3 regions of the Streptomyces roseirectus genome follow, and region 1 is predicted to be linked to each of the others. Evidence: riboswitches for the same ligand, from Rfam matches in the RefSeq annotation. Region 1 holds a riboswitch; each other region holds the start of a gene.
What was found. Region 1 has a riboswitch for cyclic di-AMP ahead of IAG44_RS16485 (transglycosylase SLT domain-containing protein). Riboswitches for the same ligand answer to the same signal wherever they lie in the genome.
Positions count from the first base shown of each region.

Region 1 (5,745 bases):
TGCAGCAGGGCCGCCGCGAGGCCCAGGCGCTGCTTCATGCCCAGCGAGTACGCCTTCGCCTTCTTGCCGGCCGCCGCCGACAGCCCGACCCGCTCCAGCGCCGCTTCCACTCTCCGGCGCCGGGTGCGCGGGTCCGCCGCCGGGTCCGCCGCGTCGTAGCGCACGAGGTTGTCCCGCCCCGACAGGAACCCGTACAGCGCGGGCCCCTCGATCAGGGCGCCCACCTCGGGCAGCACCTTCCGCACCGCCCCCGGCATCGGCCTGCCCAGCACCCGTGCCGTCCCCGACGTCGGCTCGATCAGGCCCATCAGCATCCTGATCGTCGTCGTCTTGCCCGAGCCGTTGGGCCCGAGGAACCCGAAGACGCTGCCGCCGGGGACGGTCAGGTCCAGGGAGTCGACGGCGAGCTGCCCGCCTCGGTAGCGCTTGGTGAGGCCGTGGGTCTGGATCACGGGGGCGTCGGAGCGGTGGACCGGCGCCGGGTTCGAGGGCTCCGAGGACCCGGCGGGCGGCGGGGCCGGGTCCCTGGCGGGCGGGTGTGGCATGGGGTCCCCCGATCCGTGACGACGCGGTGGGCGTTCGTACAACCGTACTTACTTCGCCTCGGCCGCCTTCACCAGGGCATCCTTGGTGACCGCGCCCACGTAGACCTTGCCGTCGTCGGTGACCAGGGCGTTGACGAGGCGGGTGGAGAAGACGGTGCCCTTGCCGAAGTCGCCGGAGACCTTGTCGCCGAAGGAGTCGAGGAAGCCGCCGAAAGCGCCCGCCTCGGGGGCGCCCGTGGCGGGCATGCCCTCGGTGCCCGTGTCGTACGTGGCGATGGACGTCCAGCCCTTGCCGAGGACATTGAGGCCGGTGAGGTCCTTGCCGATCTCGTCCGCGCCGGGAGCCTCGTGGCCGGGCGCCTCCTCGCCCCGGACGGTCTCGCCCTGGGTGACCTTCGCGCCCTTGGGCGGGGTGAAGTCGAAGGTGGACGCGGCCGGCTTGGCGAACGTGACCTGGGTGAAGCCGGCGTCGACCACGGCCGCGCCGCCGCTCCTCGGGGTGAGCGTGAACTTCAGCGGGAGGCCGGTCTTCGCGTCGACGGCGATGCTGATCGCGCCGACCGTCGTACCGGACTGCTTGGGCTTGACCAGGAGCTTGTACGCGTCGCGGCCCGCGACGTGGACCGTGCCGTCCACCGTCACCGACGTCGTCGGGTCGACCGCCTTCAGGGCCTCTTCGGTGAGGTCCTTCGGGGTCGCCGGGGCCTGCGACTCCTTGCGGGCCCGCTCGGAGAGCGTCGAGTGGTAGACCTCGTTCGACCCGCTGTCGTAGCCCCAGACGTCCTTGCCGTTGTGGATGAGGCTGTACTCCGCCGCGTTCTCCAGCAGGGAGATCTTCTGCTTCTCGGGGCCGTCGGTCGCGACGCGGACCGTGTGCGTGCCCGAGACGAGTTCCGTCATCTTGGCCGTGGGGTCGGCGGCGGAGGCGTCCGAGCCGCCGGCCGCGTCGGAGAGGAAGCCGTCGGCCAGGCCGCCGAGGTCGGGCAGGCCGAGGTCGGTGGTGATCTTCACCGTGCCGGAGAGCTGTTCGACGTCCGAGGCGGCGACCTTGTCCAGGAGCTGCTGGGCGGTGATCTCCGGGAGGTCCGGGTCGCCGGAGTCGGCGATGGCGGGAACCAGACCTATGGTGGCGGCGGCCACGCCCACGACCGCTGCCGGAACGACGTACCGCGCGGCCGTCCTGCGGCGGCGGGCCCTCGCCTCGTCCGCGTCGGCCTCGGTGATCAAAGCCTGGTTGTCGTCGGATGCGTTCGGTGCCATGTGTGCCTTACCTCCGTCGTCGGCGGCGGCCGGTGGGCAGCGTCCTCGCCCCACCCCTGACCGCCATTCTCACCCGGATCGGTGAGTCCTGGTTCTGGGTCCGTGCATCCATCAGACCAAACCGGACCCGTCAGCGGCGTCACCCCGCAGAGTCAACTCCGTGTACTCCTGCGGTATGACACTCCACGCCGCCGTCCCGTAGTCCTCTCAGGGGTGGCGGCGTCATACCTGAGGCCGAGGAGGGGGAGATCGCGGCTACCCCGCCCGGTGCACCACCGCGTCGCACATCTCCACCAGTGCCAGCTTCGCGTCGCAGTCGGGGAGGGGCGCCAGGGCGGAGCGGGCCTCCTCGGCGTAGCGGACCGTGTCGCGGCGGGCCTGTTCGAGGGCGGGGTGGGCGCGCAGGGCGGCCAGGGCCTCGGCGTGGCGGGCGTCGTCGGTGAGGTCGGAGTCGAGGAGTTCGCACAGGGCGATGTCCTCGGCGAGGCCGAGGCGGGCGGCGCGCTCGCGCAGGCGCAGGACGGGGAGGGTCGAGATGCCCTCGCGCAGGTCCGTGCCGGGGGTCTTGCCGGACTCGTGGGAGTCGGAGGCGATGTCCAGGACGTCGTCGGCGAGCTGGAAGGCGACGCCCAGGCGCTCGCCGTACTGCGTGAGGACGTCGACCACCGTCTCGTCGGCGCCCGAGGTCATCGCGCCGAAGCGGCAGGAGACGGCGACGAGGGAGCCGGTCTTGCCGCCCAGGACGTCGAGGTAGTGGTCGACCGGGTCGCGGCCGTCGGTCGGCCCCGCGGTCTCCAGGATCTGCCCGGTGACGAGCCGTTCGAACGCCTCGGCCTGGATGCGGACGACCTCGGGGCCGAGGTCGGCGAGGATCTGGGACGCGCGCGCGAAGAGGAAGTCGCCCGTGAGGACGGCGACGGAGTTGCCCCAGCGGACGTTGGCGCTCTCCACGCCGCGCCGCACCTCCGCCTCGTCCATGACGTCGTCGTGGTACAGCGTGGCGAGGTGGGTCAGCTCGACGCCGACGGCCGACGGCACGACACCGGGCGCGTAGGGGTCGCCGAACTGTGCGGCGAGCATCACCAGAAGTGGCCGGAAACGTTTGCCCCCCGCGCGCACGAGGTGCTGCGCGGCCTCCGTGATGAAGGGGACCTCGCTCTTGGTGGCTTCGAGCAGGCCCTCCTCGACGGCCGTCAATCCGGCCTGGACATCGGCTTCCAGTGCCTGGTCCCGCACGCTCAGCCCGAACGGCCCGACGACGGTCACGAGGGATCTCCTGTCTGCTGTTGCCCACGGGCGACTGTTGGCGATTACACGGTTTGTCGATAGGTCGCTGACATCACTCAAGTCAGCGTATCCGGTCACGTTTCGATCACCGATAGCCCCCACGGTTACAGCACGGGCGCTATCGGATCACGCCTGGTATGTAGCTGATCAGCCGATACTGCATGGCATTTTCCGACATGAATAACTTGTGCCCATTTGTCGCTATTGCCATTTCGTGAGTTGAGTCACGGGCGCCTCTCTCGCCCGACTCCGTCGAGTACCCCGTTTCCCCGTGTCCACGTTGACCAGTTGACACTTGACGATCGCAAAGGATCAAGCGGCCCATAGCGCTCAGAGCAAGGTCAATGGGGACGAGATGTGAATCCGACACTTGTTCCGGACATGTGCTCTCGCATACGTTCCGCCGGGTCGGGCGGACGCCCAATCCTGCCGCCGCCCGTCATCTCCCCATCGACGACCCACTCGCGCACGGCAGGAGCGGGGGACCCAGGTAGTACGCCGTCCGGACACGTCTCCGGACGGCTAGGGGTGAAGCCGTACCGCCGTCCCCGGCGGTCCGGCCGGGCACCTCCCCGCCCGAACCCGACAGCTCACCTCGCAGGCGCCGGAGAGGAACATCGCCATGCCTGCAATCCGCAAGAAGCGTCTCGTCCGGGCCCTCGCCGTCGCCGCCACCGGCACGGCCCTGCTGGCCCTCCCTGTCGTCGGCGCGACCAGCGCCTCCGCGGCCACCGGAAGCCCCTCGTCGTCCACGGTCGCCGGGTACCCGGACAACCTGGACGGCTGGATCCGCGAATCCCTCGCGATCATGGCCCAGAAGGGCATCCCGGGCAGCTACGACGGCATCTACCGCAACATCATCCGCGAGTCGTCCGGCAACCCCTACGCCATCAACAACTGGGACTCCAACGCCGCCGCAGGCACGCCCTCCAAGGGCCTGCTCCAGGTGATCGACCCGACCTTCCAGGCGTACCACGTCGCCGGGACGGCGTACGACCCGTACGACCCGGTCGCGAACATCACCGCCGCGTGCAACTACGCGGCGGCGGTGTACGGGTCGATCGACAACGTGTACGGCGCGTACTGAGCGAACCTCCCTCCAGGAGCCCCGGTTTCGGATCGGGGCTCCTACCGGACACGTGTCTCTAGGGAGCACGTTTCGAAAGCGCGCTCCCCAGGGGCGTGCGTCACGGAAACATCCGTTCAAGGACGATCGCCACTCCGTCGTCCTCGTTCGACGACGTGACCTCGTCCGCCACGGCCTTCAGCTCGGGGTGGGCGTTGGCCATCGCGACGCCGTGGGCGGACCACTCGAACATCGGGATGTCGTTCGGCATGTCACCGAAGGCGACCGTGTCCTGCGGGTCGATCCCGAGGCGTTCGGCGGCGAGGGCGAGGCCGGTGGCCTTGGTGACGCCGCTGGGCTGGAGCTCGACCGTGCCGGGCCCCGACATCGTGACGGTGGCGAGCGAACCGACCGCCGCGCGCGCGGTGGCCGCCAACTCGTCGTCCGAGAGCGCGGGGTGACGCAGCAGCACCTTGCTGATCGGCTCGCACCACAGGTCCTCGCGGCGTCCCACGCGCAGCGCCGGGAGCGTCGGGTGCGGCATCAGGTAGCCCGGCTCGATCAGCGTCAGCCCGTCGACGCCGTCCTGGTCGACGGCGGCGTACACCTGGCCGACCTCCGCCTCGATCTTGCCGAGCGCGGTCTCGGCGAGTTCACGGTCCAGCGTGACGGACCACAGGAGGCGGTCGGCGCCGGCGTCGTACACCTGGGCGCCCTGGCCGCACACCGCGAGCCCTCTGCCCCGCAGGATCTCCAGCAGGGGCCGCACCCGGGGGGCCGGGCGGCCGGTCACCACCAGGTGCCGCGCGCCGGCCTCCACGACCCGCTGGAGGGCGTTCAGCGAGCGGTCGGAGAAGGTGTCGTCGGCGCGGAGCAGCGTGCCGTCCAGGTCGGTGGCGACGAGGGCGTACGCGCGCGTGCCGGAAGCGGGGGTGGTGGGTGCGGCCATGATCAGAGAATACGGACCGCACCGGCCCCGGGAGGCTCAACGGACCGGCTCGCCCCGGCACGCGCTGATGTCCCGCCCGTGGCCTCGTCGGCCGTCCGGGGCGGGACTCGTCGGCGCCCGCGCGCGAGGAGGCCGGAAACCGGTCGCCCGGCAGGGACGGAGGGGGTGCGCGGGGCGGCGGGGAAGTGGGGTCGGCGCACACGCGCGGTGGAGGGGTGATCGGGTGCCCGCGCGTGGGAGCGAGGGGCGGATCGTGGCGCCCGCGCGTAGGCGGTCGGTCGCTGCCTGAAACCTGGGGTTCGTCATCGAATCGCCGTCGAAATCCCCACAGTTCCGCGAAGACTGCACCGGTTGGCAACAGCATGCGGTGCTATCTACCGCTGGGGCGGTCTGGAGAGGTACCGTCCAAATGTCCAGGGGGGACTTGATCGGGGGGTCAGGTGAACAGTGGGCGCATTCGTGTGCTGCGCGCGCAGGAGTTGGGCGAGGGGGACCGGGAGCGGTGGCGGGCGCTGCGCGCCGCGTCGCGGGCGCCTCGCAATCCGTTCATGGAACCGGAGTTCGCCGACGCGGTGGGGCGCGTGAGGGCGCGTACCCGGGTCGCGGTGGTGTACGAGGGGCGTGAACCCGTCGGGTTC
Region 1 covers NZ_CP060828.1:3,991,133-3,996,877, forward strand. The annotation lists gene IAG44_RS16470 (ABC transporter ATP-binding protein) at 1-545, opposite strand, end outside; gene IAG44_RS16475 (LolA family protein) at 594-1,805, opposite strand; gene IAG44_RS16480 (polyprenyl synthetase family protein) at 2,061-3,071, opposite strand; cyclic di-AMP (ydaO/yuaA leader) riboswitch at 3,534-3,711, shown strand; gene IAG44_RS16485 (transglycosylase SLT domain-containing protein) at 3,715-4,179, shown strand; gene IAG44_RS16490 (HAD family hydrolase) at 4,280-5,107, opposite strand; gene IAG44_RS16495 (GNAT family N-acetyltransferase) at 5,548-5,745, shown strand, end outside.

Region 2 (5,745 bases), 1.8 Mb from region 1:
GTGACGTCGGCGACGAGGAGGCGGATCGAGTTGGTGCCGCAGTCGACGGCGGCGACGCGGGTCACTGCGCGGTCTCCTCGGTGAGCGTCACGCACGCGCCCTTGCGCCACCACTCCGGCAGCATCGCCAGGGCCTCGTCGCCGAGGGGGTTCACGCCGGGGCCGGCGGCGAGGGAGTGGGCGACCAGGACGTGCAGGCACTTCACGCGGTCCGGCATGCCGCCGGCGCTGGGGAAGTTCTTCAGCTCCTCGATCTCGTCGCGCCGGCGGACGTAGTCCTCGTGGGCCGCGCGGTAGGCCGCCGCGAGTTCCGGGTCCCGGGCCAGCCGCTCGGTCATCTCCTTCATCACGCCGTTCGCCTCCAGCGTGCCGATGGCGGAGTTCGCCTTGGGGCACGTCAGGTAGTACAGCGTCGGGAAGGGGGTGCCGTCGGGCAGGCGGGGCGCCGTCTCGACGACGTCCGGCTGGCCGCAGGGGCAGCGGTGGGCGATCGCGCGCAGGCCCCGAGGGGGGCGCCCGAGCTGCTGCCGGAACGCCTCGACGTCCGCGTCGGTCGGCTCGGTGCGCTCAGTGGTCGGGGGAGGCGTTTGCATGTTCGTACGATCGTCTCTCTGCTGTCGGTGAAGGGCCGGTGCCGGCGAGGGTGGGTGCCGGTGCTGGTGCCCCTCCAGTATCAGGGGACCGCCCCCCTGGCCTCACCTGCCGACCGCGTCCGCCTTGTCCACCCCGTCCCAGACGTTCGCGTACCAGGGCCGGTCGGCGGCGCCGGCGTCCGCGCGGGCCTGCTTGGCGGCGTCCGGGTCGACGACGACGAAGCCGGTCTCGCCGGGCAGGACGTAGTGCAGACGGAGGCGGATCTGCTGCTCGGCGTAGGCGTCGTCCTGCCAGCGGGCCTTCTGGTCGCGCAGTTGCTCGACCTTCTGGCGGGCCTGTTCCTGCTCGCGTTCGAGGTCGGCGATCTCGGCGCGCTGCGAGACGTACTGCCGCATCGGGTAGGCGAGGGCGACGACGAGGGTGCACAGGACGAGGGCGAGGAGGGCCGCGCGGCCGGTGAGGCGGGAGCGGCGCTGCTGGCGTTTCGTCTGGGAGCGGTAGACGCGGGCGGCGGTCTGCTCGCCGAGGATGCGGAGTCTGGTCGCGGTGGAGAACCGGTCCCTGTCCTTCACGGCCATGCGTCCCGCCTCCCGTTCATACGTGCGTACGTCCCCGCACACGGTACGGGACCGGGTACGGGGACGTACGGACGACGCCTCTTAAGGGACGCCCCTTAGGGGGTTCAGCCCCCTAGGGTCAGCCCTTGCTGTGCTTAATGGTTCGCAGAGCGAAACCGCGGGAACGCGGAGCGGCCGGCGTAGACCGCCGCGTCGTCCAGGATCTCCTCGATGCGCAGGAGCTGGTTGTACTTGGCGACGCGCTCGGAGCGGGCCGGGGCGCCGGTCTTGATCTGGCCGCAGTTGGTGGCGACGGCGAGGTCGGCGATGGTGACGTCCTCGGTCTCGCCGGAGCGGTGGGACATCATGCACTTGAAGCCGTTGCGCTGGGCCAGCTCGACGGCGTCCAGCGTCTCGGTCAGCGAGCCGATCTGGTTCACCTTCACGAGCAGGGCGTTGGCCGTGCCCTCCTCGATGCCACGGGCCAGGCGCTCGGGGTTGGTGACGAAGAGGTCGTCGCCGACGATCTGGACCTTGTCGCCCAGCTTGTCGGTGAGGACCTTCCAGCCGGCCCAGTCGTCCTCGAACAGCGGGTCCTCGATGGAGACCAGCGGGTAGGAGGCGACCAGGTCCTCGTAGTACTCGGTCATCTCGGCGGCCGAGCGGGACTTGCCCTCGAACTCGTACGCGCCGTCCTTGTAGAACTCGGACGCGGCGACGTCGAGCGCGAGCGCGATCTGCTCGCCGGGGACGTACCCGGCCTGCTTGATGGCCTCGAGGATGAGGTCGAGCGCGGCACGGTTGGAGTCGAGGTTCGGCGCGAAGCCGCCCTCGTCGCCGAGACCGGTGGACAGGCCCTTGGTCTTCAGGACCTTCTTGAGGGTGTGGTAGACCTCGGTGCCCCAGCGCAGGGCCTCGGAGAAGGACTCGGCGCCGATCGGCGCGATCATGAACTCCTGGATGTCCACGTTGGAGTCGGCGTGCGAGCCGCCGTTCAGGATGTTCATCATCGGCACCGGCAGGAGGTGCGCGTTCGGGCCGCCGAGGTAGCGGAAGAGCGGCAGGTCGGACGCCTCGGAGGCGGCGTGCGCGACGGCCAGGGAGACGCCGAGGATGGCGTTCGCGCCGAGCGAGCCCTTGTTGTCGGTGGCGTCCAGGTCGAACATCGCCTGGTCGATCAGCCGCTGCTCGGTCGCGTCGTAGCCGACCAGCTCCGGGCCGATCTGCTCGATGACGGCGAGGACGGCCTTCTCGACGCCCTTGCCCTGGTAGCGGTTCGGGTCACCGTCGCGCAGCTCGATGGCCTCGAAGGCACCGGTGGAGGCGCCGGACGGGACGGCGGCACGACCGGTGCTGCCGTCGTCGAGGCCGACCTCGACCTCGACCGTGGGGTTGCCTCGGGAGTCCAGGATTTCCCGGGCTACGACGACGTCGATGGACGGCACGAGCATCTCCTTCTTGGATGTGACGCTGGTTGTGCGGGGCCGCTGGGGCCTTGCGACTAGAGCCTAACCGGCCCGGGGGCTTCGGCCAGCCGACCGACCGCCCCATGGGACAGAACCGACCGTACCCATTGTTCCAAGACGGAACAAAGAGGGGGTGGCGAGAAGGCGAACAGCGGGCGCGGCGCTGGGCACGAAAAAACCTGCCCCGGTGCGTAACGGGGGAGCACGCACCGGGGCAGGCGACAGGGGGCCCGCTTACTTCAGGTGAAGCTGCTGGCCGGGGTAGATCAGGTTCGCGTCCTGGATGATGTCCTTGTTCAGCTGGAACAGCTTCTGCCAGCCGCCCGCGACCTTGTGCTTCGCCGCGATGGAGCTGAGGGTGTCACCCTTGACGACCTTGTACTCGCCGTCGCCCTTCTTGACCTTCTTGCCGGTCGGCGTGGTGACGGTCTTGGAGGACGTCGACTTCGGGGCGCTCTGCTTGGGCGCGGCCTGACGCTCGGTGGAGCGGGAGGAGCTGGGCGTCTCCGTCCGGCTGCTCGAACCGCTGGACGAGGACGAACCGCCACCGCTGTAGCTCGCGCCCGACAGACCCACGCCACAGCTCGGCCAGGCACCCTTGCCCTGCGAGGCGAGGACCTTCTCGGCCACCGCTATCTGCTGCGACTTGCTGGCCCGGTCGGCGCTCGACGCGTACGCCGTGCCGCCGTACGCGGCCCAGGTCGACGGCGAGAACTGGAGCCCGCCGTAGTACCCGTTGCCGGTGTTGATGGACCAGTTGCCGCCGGACTCGCACTGCGCGACGGCGTCCCACTCGGAGGCGGTCGCGGCGGAGGCGTTGCCGGCCGCCATCAGCGGGGCGGCGACGGCGACACCGGTGACACCGGCGAGCGCGACGGCACGAGTGGCCTTGGACGGACGACGGTGCTTGCCCTTGCCGGAAAACAGCATGCTTCGATCCCCTCACCGACGCCTGCGAGGTGAGCTGTCGGGTTAGGGCCGGTTGAGTTGCCCTGCCGCACCTGATGTGCGACTTCACCCCAAGCCGGTTCCGGTGGCCCCAACCACCGTCCCCAGCACTTACCTTGGGTCCCCCGCTCCTGCCTACGGCGCTTGACGCGACGACTGTTCCCGGACGGCCGCTGGCAGGATTCGGCGTTGCGGCAGCCGGGGCTCGGGTTGCCGAGCGGCCTCGACCGTAGACATGCCCCGAGCCGATTTTCAAAGACGATCAGGGCTTCTGAGACTCATCCCACACTTTCGCCAAAACGGACATTCAGCGCGAAGCCGGGCGCTGAACTGCCGTGTTTCCGCCCGCTTTTACGCCTTTGCCGCCCGCCGCCTCAGTTCCCGAGAGACAGCGTCTGACCGGGGACGATGTCGCTCGGGTCGACCCCGATGACCCCCTTGTTCGCGGCGTAGAGGGCGCGCCATCCGCCGTCAAGCGCAAGGGAGTCGGCGATGGAGGTGAGCGTGTCCCCGACCCGGACGGTGTACGTCGTCGGCTCGTCCCCGCTCGCCCCGCGGTGCTTTCCGGTCCCGATCGAGAGCGGAGACGCCCCCGAGACCGCCTCATCGGACGCGCCGGCCCCGGTGTCCACGAGGCTCCAAGAACCGGCGCTCTGCACGGGGTTGTCCTCGGTCGCCGGAGCTGTGGGTGCGCTGTCCGGTACCTGTGGAGCGTTCGGCGCGGCATTCCCGGACGTGTCGGACTTGTCGCCCCCCGCGGAGTCCCCCGGCACCTCCCCGGTCGGCCGTCCGGACGACGCGTCGGGGTCGACGGGCGCGGGAGAGGGGGACGGGGACGTCGACGGCGTGGGCGTCGCCGGGGTCTTCGGCGCCGCGGGGTCGGTCGTCCCGGACTGCCCCGAACTCCCCGTCGCGCCGGACCCCTTGGACGAGTCCGACGTACCGGACGAGCCGGACGAGCCGGAGGTACCGGACGAGTCGGGCGTGCTGGGTGACGGCGTGGGCGTGGGGGTGTCCAGCGCGACCGAGCCGTTCTCCTTCGTCAGGCCGGTCGTGAGGGCGCAGACGGGCCAGGCGCCGGGGCCCTGGTCGGCGAGGACCTTCTGGGCGATCGTCATCTGCTCGGCGCGGCTCGCGAGGTCGGGGCGCTCGGCGTACTGGAGGCCGCCGTACTTCTGCCAGTCGTCCAGCGTGAGGTGCAGGCCGCCGAACTTGCCCGACCCGGTGTTCTCGCTCCAGTCGCCGTCCGTCTCGCAGCCCGCGACCTTGTCCCAGACGGCCGATCCGTCGGCGGCGCTCGCCCCGCTCGCGCCGAGCAGCGGGATCGCGATCGCGGTGCCGGTCACTCCTGCGGCGACGAGGAGAGCCGGGGCCTGACGAGGGCGACGGTGACGGCCGTTCCCGGAGAGCATGCGGGCGCCTTTCTCACGACGGTGGGGGCGGGAGTGGCGTGGGGGCCGCTCCGGCTTGTGAACGTATCGGCATACGATCGCTTGTCACAAGTTCATGCCGCGCGGATCACGTGAAGATCACAGAGTTGAGGGCGTGTCATGTTTGCCGGGACGGCCGGTCCGACGGCCGGTCTGACAGCCGCTCTGACGGCCCGTCGGGCGTGCGGGGCGTGAAGGTCACCGGCAACGTCCGCAGCCCGCGCATGATGAGGCCGCCGCGCCATCTCAACTCGTCCACGGGCACGCCCAGTTGAAGGTCCGGCAGGCGGGTGAGCAGGGTCGCGAGCGCCGTCTGGCCCTCCAGGCGGGCCAGCGGGGCGCCCAGGCAGTAGTGGATGCCGTGGCCGTAGCCGAGGTGCTGGTTGTCGCGCCGTCCGAGGTCGAGGGTGTCGGGGTGCTCGAAGCGGGCGGGGTCGCGGTCGGCGGCGGCGAGGACGACGAGGACCGGGTCGCCGGGGGCGATGTCCTGGCCGCCGAGGGTGAGCGGGCCGGTCGCGAACCGCCAGGTCGCCAGCTCCACCGGGCCGTCGTAGCGCAGCAGTTCCTCGACGCCGGTCTCCAGGAGGCCGCGCTCGCCCGCCGCCAGGGACTTCTGGAGGCGGTCACGCTGGTCGGGGTGGGTCAGGAGGGCGAGGGTGCCGTTGCCGATGAGGTTGACGGTCGTCTCGAAACCGGCGAACAGGAGGATGAACGCCATCGCCGCGGCCTCGTTCTCCGTCAGGTGCTCGCC
Region 2 covers NZ_CP060828.1:5,741,706-5,747,450, reverse strand. The annotation lists gene IAG44_RS24520 (Ppx/GppA phosphatase family protein) at 1-65, opposite strand, end outside; gene IAG44_RS24515 (DUF501 domain-containing protein) at 62-592, opposite strand; gene IAG44_RS24510 (FtsB family cell division protein) at 695-1,171, opposite strand; gene eno (phosphopyruvate hydratase) at 1,306-2,601, opposite strand; gene IAG44_RS24500 (LysM peptidoglycan-binding domain-containing protein) at 2,851-3,546, opposite strand; cyclic di-AMP (ydaO/yuaA leader) riboswitch at 3,551-3,717, opposite strand; gene IAG44_RS24495 (LysM peptidoglycan-binding domain-containing protein) at 3,939-4,976, opposite strand; gene IAG44_RS24490 (cytochrome P450 family protein) at 5,113-5,745, opposite strand, start outside.
Region 2: linked by a shared signal. The riboswitch ahead of IAG44_RS24500 (LysM peptidoglycan-binding domain-containing protein) and the one ahead of IAG44_RS16485 (transglycosylase SLT domain-containing protein) in region 1 are both predicted to bind cyclic di-AMP.

Region 3 (5,745 bases), 280 kb from region 1:
CGGCTTCCCCTCGCCGAAGTCGATCGTCGCCTCGGCCTTGGCCCCCGCGCCGCCCACGGCGACGACGGTGCCGAGCCCGAACTGGTCGTGCGTCACCCGGTCCCCGACGGCCAGCGCGATCGCCGGCTTCTCCTGCGCGCCCCGCCGCGTGGCGAACCCGGAGGCGCCCTTCGCGGAGGACCGGGACGTCGAGAACGAGGACGTCACGCTCGGCGGCGGCGCGGCGGGCGCGCCCGTGCGCTTCCAGTCGACATGGGTCCCCGGGATCTCCTCCAGGAATCGGGAGGGCGGGTTGTACGAGGGCTGGCCCCAGGCGCTGCGCAGGGTGGAGCGGGTGAGGTAGAGGCGTTCGCGGGCGCGGGTGATGCCGACGTAGGCGAGGCGGCGTTCCTCCTCCAGTTCCTTGACCTGGCCGAGGGCGCGCATGTGCGGGAAGACGCCGTCCTCCATGCCGGTGAGGAAGACGACGGGGAACTCCAGGCCCTTGGCGGTGTGGAGGGTCATCAGGGTGATGACGCCCGAGCCGTCCTCGTCCTCGTCGGGGATCTGGTCGGAGTCGGCGACCAGGGCGACGCGTTCCAGGAAGTCGGCGAGGCCGCGCGGCTGTTCCGCCTCGCCGGACTCGCCGGTCTCCTGCTCGAACTCCAGGGCCACGGAGGCGAGTTCCTGAAGGTTCTCGATGCGGGTCTCGTCCTGGGGGTCGGTGGAGTTCTGCAACTCGGCGAGGTAGCCGGTGCGTTCGAGTATGGCTTCGAGGACGGTGGCGGGGCCCGCGCCGGACTCGACGATCGTCCGGAGGTCGTCCATCAGCTCGTTGAACCGCTTGACGGCGTTGGCGGAGCGGGCGGCCATGCCGTACGCCTCGTCGACGCGCCTGAGGGCCTGCGGGAAGCTGATCTTCTCGCGCTGCGAGAGGGCGTCGATCATCGCCTCGGCGCGCTCGCCGATGCCCCGCTTGGGGACGTTGAGGATGCGGCGCAGGGGGACCGAGTCCTCGGGGTTGGCGAGGACGCGGAGGTAGGCCAGGACGTCCCTGACCTCCTTGCGCTCGTAGAAGCGGACGCCGCCGACGACCTTGTAGGGCAGGCCGACGCGGATGAAGACCTCTTCGAAGACACGGGACTGGGCGTTGGTGCGGTAGAAGACCGCGACGTCGCCCGCCTTGGCGTCGCCCGCGTCGGTGAGGCGGTCTATCTCGTCGGCGACGAACTGGGCCTCGTCGTGCTCGGTGTCGGCGACGTAGCCGGTGATGCGGGCGCCCGCGCCGGCGTTGGTCCACAGGTTCTTGGGTCTGCGGGACTCGTTGCGCTCGATGACCGCGTTGGCCGCGGAGAGGATCGTCTGCGTGGAGCGGTAGTTCTGCTCCAGCAGGATCGTCGTCGCGTTCGGGTAGTCCTCCTCGAACTGGAGGATGTTGCGGATCGTCGCGCCCCGGAAGGCGTAGATGGACTGGTCGGCGTCGCCCACGACGCAGAGTTCGGCGGGCGGGAGGTCGTGCTCGGCGGGCGGTGTGTCCTCGGAACGACCAGTGCCGCCGACGAGTTCCCGGACGAGGGCGTACTGGGCGTGGTTGGTGTCCTGGTACTCGTCGACCATCACGTGGCGGAAGCGGCGGCGGTAGTGCTCGGCGACGTCCGGGAAGGCGCGCAGGAGGTTGACCGTCGTCATGATGAGGTCGTCGAAGTCGAGGGCGTTGGCCTCGCGCAGGCGCGACTGGTAGAGCGCGTACGCCTGGGCGAGGGTCTTCTCGAATCCGTCGGCCGCTCGGGCTGCGAAGTCCTCCTCGTCGATCAGCTCGTTCTTGAGGTTGCTGATCTTGGCGCTGAAGGACTTGGGCGGGAAGCGCTTGGGGTCGAGGTCCAGGTCGCGGCAGACGAGGGCCATCAGGCGCTTGGAGTCGGCGGCGTCGTAGATCGAGAAGGACGAGGTGAAGCCGAGCTTCTTGGACTCGCGGCGCAGGATGCGCACGCACGCGCTGTGGAACGTCATGACCCACATCGCGTTCGCGCGCGGGCCGACGAGTTGTTCGACGCGCTCCTTCATCTCGCCGGCGGCCTTGTTGGTGAAGGTGATCGCGAGGATCTGGCCCGGGTGGACGTTCCGCGCGGCGAGCAGGTACGCGATGCGGTGGGTCAGGACGCGGGTCTTGCCGGAGCCGGCGCCGGCGACGATGAGCAGGGGGGAGCCGGCGTGGACCACCGCCGCGCTCTGGTTGTCGTTCAGCCCGTGGACGAGCGCCGCAGGGTCCAGCACCGGGCGGGGCGCGCCGTCGCGGTAGTGGGCGTCCCGCTCCGGCGGCAGGTCGAACTTCCCGCCGAACAGGTCGTCCGGAATCGCCTCCGGGGTCTGCTCGTCCTCCGGCGGCGGAGGGGGTTCCTCGCCGTGCCCGCGGGGGGCTTGGAGGTCGGCCAGGAAGCTGTCGTCAAAGAGGCTGCTCATCGCTCTCCGAGTCTAGAGGCCGCCACTGACAACCGGACCGGGTCCCCGGCAATCTCCACGCTCACCTTCCGGATAGCCCCTATCACAACCCGTGATGACCTGCGGGGACTTCGACAGAGGTCACAAAAACGTATCGGGCATATCGCCCGCCAACCTTCACAGAAGCCACACGAGTTGGCTACCGTTTTGGTCAAGGCCGCCTGTCCCCCACCGGCGAACGTCGCCGGGCGCGCGGCCTCCGCCGAGTCCGGCCCGCCCCCGTGCGCGAGGCAGCCGGAGCCGGGGACCCACCGAGAGACTTGGGGTGAATCGGCCGACCTCCGCCGGGGAAGGCCGTAGGGCAACCTTCCGCAGCACCATCCCCGCCCGAACCCGACAGCTAACCCGGTAGGCGGTACAAGGAAGGAGTCGCCTCCTTTGGCGTCGCATCATCGCAAGCTCCGCTGGATGGGCATGCGCGCGTCAGGCATCAGCACCCCCGCTCTCGCCACGGCCGCCCTCACGTCCATGGCGATGCTCTCCCAGCCCGCCGCCGAGGCCGCCCCGCCCACGGACGACGGCAGACCGAGCCTGGAGGACGTCGAGCGCAAACTCGACGCCTTCTACAGCCAGACGGGGTCGAGGAAGGACATCGCCGCCAAGGAGAAGGAGACCAAGCGCGCGAAGACCTTCCTGGACGCCTCGGCCCGCTACCGCGCCCAGGAGCCGCTGCTCCCGCCGCCGCCCGCCCTGCCACCGCTTCCGGCGTTCCCGCCGTCCGTCGCGCACGACTTCGCGGCCGACGACTTCACCGCCGCCCCGCAGACCCGCGCGGGCGCGCCGAGGGGGCACGAGGACGTCCCTGAGCGTCTGGCGAGTTACACGCCGGGCATGACGTCGAGCATTCTCGAAGCCTTTCCCGAAGCCGTTCCCGATATCGTTCCCGAAGTCATCCCGGAAGCCGCTCCCGAATTCGACACCGACTTCGATTCTGCTTCCGGCACCGAATTCGAGACCGACCCCGAGAGCGACCTCAAGTACGCGAAAGCGGCCGTCCAGGGAAAGCTGAGCAAAGCCCAGGCCCTCCTGTCGTTCCACACGGCCGGACAACCGAAAGCCACGCACCGGCCGAAGGAATCCGCCCCGATATCCGCCGAGGCGGAAAGGGCCCTCGCGTTCGCCCGGGAACAGCTCGGCAAACCTGTCGTCCTCGGCGCTGCGGGCCCAGGCTCCTTCGACGGCCCGGGGCTCACCCAGACCGCCTGGAAATCCGCCGGTGTCGCCCTGCCGCGCACCACGTTCGGCCAGGTCACAGCGGGCACCCCGATCCGCCTGCCGGACGCCCGCCCCGGTGACCTGATCTTCTTCCACGACGCCATCACCCACGTCGGCATCTACATCGGCGAGGGCCGGATGATCCACGCACCGCGCCCCGGCGCGTACATCTGCGAGGAATCCATCCATTTCGCGGGCACCTCGGAAATCCACAGCGTGGTGCGCCCGGCCTGAACACGTGTCACCAGGCGCCCTTTCCCCCAGGAGGGCGTCGGTGGTATCAGGTCCAGAGCACCGCGATGAAGATGTTGACGACGGTCAGCAGACCGACGAGCCCGAAAAGGGGTTTCTCGACCTTCTCGTCGTCCCTTTTCACATACGTCAGCCCGAGAATGACGACCAGCAGCGCCAGCTTGACGCCGATCTTGACGTTGTCGACGTGCTGGTCGTCGGCCTGGTTGAGGCCGACCAGGATCACGCCGGTGACCAGCATCGTCGCGGCACCGTGCAGCATGCCGGGAACGAAGCGGGCGGTGCCCTGCCCCATCGCCTTCAGCTGGGTGAGGAACCCGCCGAGCAGCGCGGCGATCCCGATGATGTGCAGGCCGACGAAGAAATGGATGAGTACGTCCATGGGTCCGGAGCCTAATCAGCGCCCGCGCGCGTACCGGCAGCCGCCCCCGTAGCACCCGCGCCCGCGTGGCGGGCCGGAACGCCCGCTTCGGTCAACACGGCGACCCGACCCGCCCTCGAAGGCAGGACCGGTATGCACATACGGTCACCGGAAAACTCTCTGACGTCACTTCCGCACATCGCGTTACCCAAACGTCACGTCGCGGCCTAGCGTCCTGCCCCAGGTGCCCGGCTCCCCACCGCCGCCCAGGCCAGGGGCGGCAGTCGGACACCACCGCCGAGAAGGTCCGGCGGCGCCGCGCTCCCCCTGTGCGGGGCGCCGCCGGACGCGCCCGCCCCGTCCCGCTCTCCCCACTCCGACGGGCCCCGGCGCGCAGGGCGGTCATACGGAAAGGACGTGCAGGTCCAACGTGGCAGCGCACCGCAAGCCCCGTCAGCGCGCGACCGTCGCGCACACCGCCCGCACCGCGGCGACCCTCGCCCTCGCGGGCGCGGCGACCGCGACGGCCTTCGACGGGACCGGACACGCCGAGCCGGCGCCGACGGCGGCCCAGGTGAAGGCGAAGGTGGACAAGCTGTACCGGGAGGCCGAGGTAGCCACCGAGCAGTACAACGGCGCGCGGGAGAAGGCCCGTTCCGCCGAGCGCCGACTCGACTCCCTGCGGGACGAGGCCGCGCGCCAGGAGGCCCGGCTCAACACCGAGCGCGACGCGCTGGGCGCGCTCGCCGCCGCCCAGTACCGCGACGGCGCCCTCGACCCCGCCGTACGGCTCGCCCTGTCCGGCGATCCCGACCGCTACCTCGACGGTGCCGCCTTCGCCGAACGCGCGGGGGACCGCCAGTCCGCCGCCGTCTCGCGCGTGCGCCAGCAGCTCGGCGAGGTCGAGCGGCTGCGCGGCGCCGCCCGCGTGGAGCTGGCCTCCCTGTCCGCACGCCGGGCCGAACTCCGGCGCCACAAGGAGACGATCACCGCGCGCCTCTCCTCGGCGCGCAGCCTGCTGGCCCAACTGACGGAGCGGGAACGGGCGCAGGTCACCGGCGCGGGTGCGCAGGCGGTCGGTTCCGCCGCCGAGCGTGCCTCCCGGGGCGCCCGCGTCCCCCTCCAGCCGTCCGTCCAGGCGCCGGGCTCCCGCGCGGGCGCCGCGGTCTCCTACGCCTACTCCAAGCTCGGCAGCCCCTACGTCTGGGGCGCCACCGGGCCGGACGCCTTCGACTGCTCCGGCCTCGTCCAGGCCGCCTACCGCTCCGCCGGACTCTCCCTGCCCCGCACCACGTACGCCCAGATCGGTGCGGGCCGGCGCGTCTCCCGGGACCAACTCCTCCCCGGCGACCTCGTGTTCTTCTACTCCGGCATCAGCCACGTCGGCCTCTACATCGGCGGCGGCAAGATGATCCACGCCCCCAACCCGTCCGCCCCGG
Region 3 covers NZ_CP060828.1:3,715,411-3,721,155, forward strand. The annotation lists gene pcrA (DNA helicase PcrA) at 1-2,439, opposite strand, end outside; cyclic di-AMP (ydaO/yuaA leader) riboswitch at 2,701-2,848, shown strand; gene IAG44_RS15425 (C40 family peptidase) at 2,857-3,927, shown strand; gene IAG44_RS15430 (hypothetical protein) at 3,974-4,327, opposite strand; gene IAG44_RS15435 (C40 family peptidase) at 4,737-5,745, shown strand, end outside.
Region 3: linked by a shared signal. The riboswitch ahead of IAG44_RS15425 (C40 family peptidase) and the one ahead of IAG44_RS16485 (transglycosylase SLT domain-containing protein) in region 1 are both predicted to bind cyclic di-AMP.